2 linked regions of the Luteolibacter sp. Y139 genome follow. The protein of the gene in region 1 interacts with the protein of each later gene in a pairwise test. Links are inferred from orthologs where the notes say so. Each region holds a gene or a part of one and is shown in the gene's direction. Other genes may lie near its edges.

What was found.
Region 2: the proteins of dprA (region 1) and recA interact in binary tests that used the Bacillus subtilis proteins (3 or more experiments, as listed by UniProt). The link is inferred for Luteolibacter sp. Y139 from one-to-one orthologs.

The regions. Positions count from the first base shown.
Region 1 is NZ_JBBUKT010000008.1:200,348-203,632, reverse strand. The notes cover bases 314-3,283. They hold dprA (DNA-processing protein DprA), read left to right. Parts: upstream 314-1,233; coding sequence 1,234-2,334; downstream 2,335-3,283. Other genes in these bases: WKV53_RS19510 (hypothetical protein), read left to right, coding at 2,936-3,283; WKV53_RS19515 (hypothetical protein), read left to right, coding at 2,397-2,810; WKV53_RS19525 (DUF2851 family protein), read left to right, coding at 314-1,211. Also shown: more of WKV53_RS19525, read left to right, coding at 1-313; more of WKV53_RS19510, read left to right, coding at 3,284-3,285. UniProt on the Bacillus subtilis protein: Protein that helps load RecA onto ssDNA during transformation. Binds cooperatively to circular ssDNA, is able to bridge different segments of DNA. Favors the loading of RecA onto SsbA- or SsbB-coated ssDNA and formation of RecA-DNA filaments.
Region 2 is NZ_JBBUKT010000012.1:46,026-49,105, reverse strand. Bases 154-2,918 are described here. They hold recA (recombinase RecA), read left to right. Parts: upstream 154-901; coding sequence 902-1,936; downstream 1,937-2,918. Other genes in these bases: WKV53_RS23710 (hypothetical protein), read right to left, coding at 2,133-2,918; WKV53_RS23720 (DUF2339 domain-containing protein), read right to left, coding at 154-716. Outside these bases: more of WKV53_RS23720, read right to left, coding at 1-153; more of WKV53_RS23710, read right to left, coding at 2,919-3,080. UniProt on the Bacillus subtilis protein: Multifunctional protein involved in homologous recombination, DNA repair and competence.

The DNA.
Region 1 (3,285 bases):
GCATCGTACAATTCGGCGAGTGGAACCGTTCGGCCGGGCCGGATTTCCTGCACGCGGCGGTCGAGATCGCCGGGGAGAGGCGCGAGGGGCCGATCGAGCTGGACTTGCGTCCGGCGGATTGGGAAGCGCACGGTCATGGAGCTGATCCGGCTTTCGAAGATACGGTATTGCATGTGGTTTTCGGCGACGGCGGACCGAAGAGCTTCACCCGCACGCTCGGCCATCGCGACGTGCCGAGGGTAATCATTCCCAGGGATTTGTTAGAGGAAGCGCTCCAACATCCGCGGAGCGAGACGGCGATCGCAAAGCCGGGACGCTGCGTGCATCCGCTGGCGGCGATGCCACCGGTGGCCGTGGCCCATTTATTGCGCGAGGCAGCGGAGCATCGGGCGGCGCGGAAGGCGGCCCGTTTCGCAAGGATCGCCGATGCCCATGGTCGCGATGCCGCACTCTATCAGGCGGTGGCGGAAACACTTGGCTATCGCGCGAATGCGCTCGCGATGAGGCTGCTTTCGCAGCGGATGCCGCTCTCGGCACTACGCGAAGATCCTGCGCACACCGAGGCGCTGCTGTTTGGTGCCGCCGGCTTTCTCTCGCCGGATCTCCATGAGAAGGCACCGGCGGACACCCGCGAGCACCTGCGCGGCTTATGGGAAACCTGGTGGAAGGCGCGCGGCCAGTGGGAGTCCACCCATGCGATCCCGTGGAAGGCGGGTGGCCAGCGGCCGGCGAATCATCCGCACCGGCGTGTGGCGGCGCTCGCTGCGGTGGTCCGCGAGTGGCCGAAATTCCGGAAGCTCGCCACGTCACGGCCGCTCGATGCGGATGCGCTGGTGAAGTTCCTGTCGAAGCTCGATGACCCGTTCTGGACGAAGCGCTACACGCTGGCGTCCGCGGCGACGGCACAGCCGCTGGCCTTGTTCGGAAAGGCGCAGGCGGTTGAATTGCTGGCGAATCACTTGTTCCCGCTCGCCTTGCATGAAGGCGAACCTTTCGACTGCTACTTGAAGCTCGCCGCCGGTGCGCGGAATGAGAAGGTCCGGCGTTGTGCGATCCGGCTATTCGGCAGCGAGGACGCCGCGGCGACGTGGCTGAAGAAGGCCGCGCACCATCAAGCGCTGCTGCAGATTTACCGCGACTTCTGCCTGGAAGACGCGAGCGATTGCGCCGATTGCCCGTTCCCGGAACAGCTCGGGCAGTGGCGATCCTAGTTTTGGTATCCTTGTCTCCCCCATGACCCACCTCGAAGCCCTCGTCGCCCTCAATCTGCTGCCGAAGATCGGACCGGTGCGGGTCCGCCGTCTGTTAGAACGATTTGATTCCGCCGAGGACGTGCTCAGCGCGACGAAGGACAAACTGATGCAGGTGGATGGCATCGGAGCGGAAACAGCGGGCATTCTCCTGAAATGGCAGGATCACGCCGATCCTTCGAAGGAGCTGCTAGAAGTGAAGCAGCGCGGGCTTTCGCTGGTCACCCCTGCGGATCCCACGTTTCCCCCGGCATTGCGACAGGCTTACGATGCGCCTCTTTTCCTCTACGTCTGGGGGAAGTTGGAAGAACGCGACCGCCATGCGATCGGCGTGGTCGGCACGCGGCGCATCACTCACTACGGCCGCGAGGCGACTAAGAAGCTCTCCTATCAACTCGCGCACGCCGGGTTCACGATCGTGTCCGGCCTGGCCCGTGGTGTTGATACGGTGGCGCATGAGGCGGCGCTCGCTGCGGGCGGCCGCACGGTGGCGGTGCTGGGCTCGGGATTGGCCAAGCTCTTCCCCGCCGAAAACCTCGGGCTTGCCGAGAAGATCGCCTCCGGCCATGGCGCGGTGGTAAGCGAGTTCCCGCTTCACACCGCGCCGGACAAGCAGACCTTCCCGCAGCGAAATCGCATCGTGGCCGCATGGTCGGAGGCGCTGCTGGTGACCGAGTGCCCGGCGTGGTCCGGCTCGCTGATCACCGCGAATCTCGCCAGCGACTACGGCCGGCCGGTCTATGCCGTGCCGGGGCCGATCAATGCGCCGACCTCCACCGGCTGCAACAAGCTGATCCGGGACGGCGCGACGCTGGTGATGGACGCCAGCGACATCGCCGACGACCTCGGCGAGCTGCCCTTCGCCCGGCAGTCATCCGTCAAGGAAGCCGACAGCCAAGCCGTGCCCGAGCTTCCGCCGGAGGAGGCGAAGGTTTTCTCGGCACTCGGCGAGGGAGAATCGGGCGTGGACCGCTTGATCGAACGGACCGGACTGCCCGCCCAAACGGTCTCGGCCACGCTCATGAAGCTGGAGATGCGGAGGTTGGTCCGGGCGCTGCCGGGGTTCCGTTACGTGAAGCGATGAATTCGACGCAGTCATCGCTCTTCAGGCGCTCGATCTTTGTTCTCTTCTTGGGATGGCCGGGAATGATCCTCTGGCTTTGCGGCTTTGTCACCTTCATCGGCAGCGTCGCTGCCACGTCGGTCGGCTTGGACATCTTTTGGCCTGACGGAGCAATCCACATTGGAGCATCGGCGGCGGTTTCCTGCGTTGGCTTCCTGATGTTCCACGCCGGCAGATTTCTCACCGGGGCGCACTACGAACTCCTTCCCACCAGACGACTTCCCGCACTCATCGGCTACCAATTCACGGCGTTTCTGCTCGGAGGAATCTTCATAGGTTGCCTGTCTGGCCTAGTAGTCGACCTGTTCAGCGGAACCTTTGATTTGCGACTGGCCGCCATGATCCTCGTCGCCGCCTCGGGTTGCATTGCCATTACCGTGTTTTACCGTTCCCACAGAAAAAAATGGGTCTCGGAAGAGAAGGAAGAACGCTTCTGAAACCACCCACCTGCCGGGCGATCCGGGTCCATTTCCGCAAATTTTTCCCTACGGGATCCTAGCCGGTCTCAGGAAGCCGTTGCCAAGTTGCCCCCGGCCCGCCTAGCGCCTTACCATCAGACGCCATGCCTCCGTTTGTCCGCGCCATCGCATTCCTCCTCATCGGGATTCCCGGCGGCCTCATGTGGATTGTCGGGATGGTCTCTTGCCTCTTCTCCTCTTGGGCGCTCGTGAAATGTCCGCCCGGCGAGCAGCTCCCGGCGCTCATTTTTTTGGCAGGATCAGTCGTCTGCTCTGCGATCGGCTTCGCCATGGTCGCCACCGTGGAGATGATCAATGGCGGCAAGCGGTATCGGATGCCACGTGCGAGGCTCCCCGGCTATCTCGGCCTCGAGCTACTCGAGGGGTTGCTGGCCGTCGCAGTCGTGGGCGGTGCCCTCGCCGCAATGTGCTCGCTTGCGGACAAAAAAGCGAT
Region 2 (3,080 bases), on another replicon or contig:
CCCGCTGTCACTGGCGACTCGATCACCTGCAAGCGCGGCACGTGGTGCGCGGCAAAGGTGCACCAGTAGAAGAATGCCAGTCCGCCGGCCAGGAGCACGTCGCCAAAGCGCCGCATCGTTTCCTTCGCGCCGAGATACACGCCGCTCCCGGAAATGAGGAACGAACCCAAATACAACGCCGCCAGACGCACACCCGCCGGCAAGTCGCGGATCCAATTCTTGTAGGCGAAATTCCCCAGTAGCACGAGCCCGGTCACCAGCAGCGCAATGCCCAGCCGGACCAACCAAATCCGCCCGAAGCGCAGCTCGAAGGAGCCTTTCTCCGCGGGTGGAGGTAGCGGAAGAGGTGAAGGCAGCGGTGCCTGTGGTGCAATGGATTCCCACTCGCGCGGGGGCGGGGAGGAGGCAGGGGCCTTTGCGGTGACAGCGGCGGCTGCGGCCTTTGCGGCGGCCAGCGCCGGGGCAATGGACTCCCACTTGGCCGGTGGCTCGGGAACCTCTTCGGCAACCGTCGGTGGCAGCATGGGAGGAGCTTCTTCCGGAGCTTCCGGCTGAACAAACGCGGGCGCTGCCTGTGGCGTCAGCCGTTGTTCCAGCGCGTGAATGGACCGCCGGATCTCGATCATTTCGGCAGCTCGTCCCCGGGCAAGTGCATCCACCCGCTCGTTGAGCCGCTGAAGTTCACGCCTGTAGCTCTCGGTTTCTTTGTCTGTCACCGTCCGTTTTTACCTTCCGGGCGTCGCGTTCCATCCATTGAGAAATCGGAGGGAAACATCGCGAAAAACGAAGACGCGCCCTGAACGTCGGAAATGGGAAAGGCACTTTTTTGTTCGCCCGAACATCTTTTGTTGACGTCAGCCGCCTTCCCTGAGAGAAGTTCGCCCGAACACTTCCTGACACCATGGCCAAGACCCTAGAAGACGCATCAGACAAACTCGCAGACGCCCGCAAACGCAATTTGGATATGGCTATCTCCAGCATCCAGAAGGAGTTCGGCGAAGCCGCCATCATGCGGATGGGCGACGGACACCGCGTGGATGTGGACGTCATCCCGACCGGCAACCTGCTCATCGACCGCGCCCTCGGCGTCGGTGGTTTCCCCCGCGGCCGCATCATCGAGGTGTTCGGCCCGGAATCCTCCGGTAAGACGACTCTCACCCTCACCGCGATCGCCCAAGCCCAGAAAAAGGGTGGCCTGGCCGCCTTCATCGACGTCGAGCACGCCCTCGACCCTCAGTACGCCAAGATGCTCGGCGTGAATCTCGATGACCTGCTCGTTTCCCAACCCTCGTCCGGTGAAGAGGCCCTGCAAATCTGTGAGGCTCTGGTCCGCTCGAATGCCATCGACGTCATCGTCCTCGACTCCGTCGCTGCGCTGGTGACCAAGCAGGAACTCGATGGCGAAATCGGCGACTCCACCGTGGGTGCCCAAGCCCGTCTGATGAGCGCCGCGATGCGCAAGCTGACCAGCTTCATCTCCAAGGCTCGCACCGTCTGCATCTTCACCAACCAGATCCGCGAGAAGATCGGCGTGATGTTCGGCAACCCGGAAACCACTCCCGGCGGCCGCGCGCTGAAGTTCTTCGCTTCCGTCCGCGTCGACATCCGCCGCATCGGCCAGATCAAGGCGACTGACGGCACCGTCCAAGGCAGCCGCACCAAGATCAAGGTCGTGAAGAACAAGGTCGCACCACCCTTCGCGGAGTGCGAGTTCGACATCATGTACAACGAGGGCATCTCCTCGGTCGGATCGCTGCTCGACCTCGCGCTGGAAATGGACCTGATCCAGAAGCGCGGCTCGTGGTTCGCCTACAATGGCGCCCAACTGGCCCAAGGCCGCGACGCTGCCAAGGAAGCGCTCAAGGCGGACGAAGCACTCTACAACGAGCTCAGCGAGAAGGTTCGCGAAAAGCTCGATACGGCGAAGAAGAAGTAGTCCCTGCTGCTCTGACAAAATCTGCGAGCCCGGGTGGGTTCGCGTTCGATGAAGCGGTGGTCCTCACGGGCCGCCGCTTTTGTGTGACCGGTGGATGCCAGCCGGGCACTCCAGTAATTCCAGTATCTATACATCCGGGAATAGTGGAGTCGTGCCTCAGGTCGCTGGACAAAGCAGACCGCTCCGGCGTCGCTGCTCAGTAGTTCAAGCGCGCCTCTTGGGTGCCGCTGAGAATCTTTACGTCGCCGGCGGCCTTTCCGCTGCCAAGGAACTGGTAGCCCATGGTGCCCGTCGTATCCGCTTCGTAGTGCCGGGTGATCGTCTTGGTCGGCGTCCTGAGAACGAACAGCCACTGGTGGGAGCGCCCTGCCAATTTCACACGCTTCATTTCCAGCGACCAGGTGGTGCCGTTCTCGTTCAGCTTGCCAGAGTCGAAGATGATGAAGTTGGGAGAGTAGGCCTGGATTTTGATGCGCTTGGCGTTCGCATTCGCTCCGAAGGTGCCGAGAAACTGATAGGTGAGGCTCTCGCCGTTTTTGGCCAGCGGCAGATCGTCGAAACCTGGCACCAGGAGATCCGCATCCACGGAACCCGCGGGCGACGGAAGCTCGGCCGTCACGAGATTGCTGGCCACGACCGAGGACAGCGCCTTCTCACCGGCGAACGGGCGCGAGCCGTAGACGCCGTTTGCCAAAACCTTCCCGTCCACCGCCAGCTTATCTGTTTCGGAAGGCTGGCCACCGCCAAAGGCCGTGCCGAACCGGCCGTTGCCGGGAAAGACCGGCTGGCCGAGGATCACGCTCTGGAGCACGTCTGACTGACCCAGCCACTGCGGCTCATCGCCGCGTGGCGCATCACTGGCGATCCCACCGGACGGGGTGTTCGCCCAGAGACGCTTGAGGCCGACCTGGGTGAAGAATCCATCCGGGCCCAGTGCTTCGAAGAAGACGTGATTGCCATTGTATTCCGCGATCCGCGGATCCTTCACCGAATGAGTCTTCCCTTCGTGCTGGATCAGCAGCAGATCGCCGAGGATGTAGATCCGGCTCACCAGCGTGACTCCCAGCGGCACCTTGTTTCCAGGCATGACCTTCGAGTAAATCGTCTGCCAGCCGGCGCTTCCCGGGCTGCCGACCTCGACATT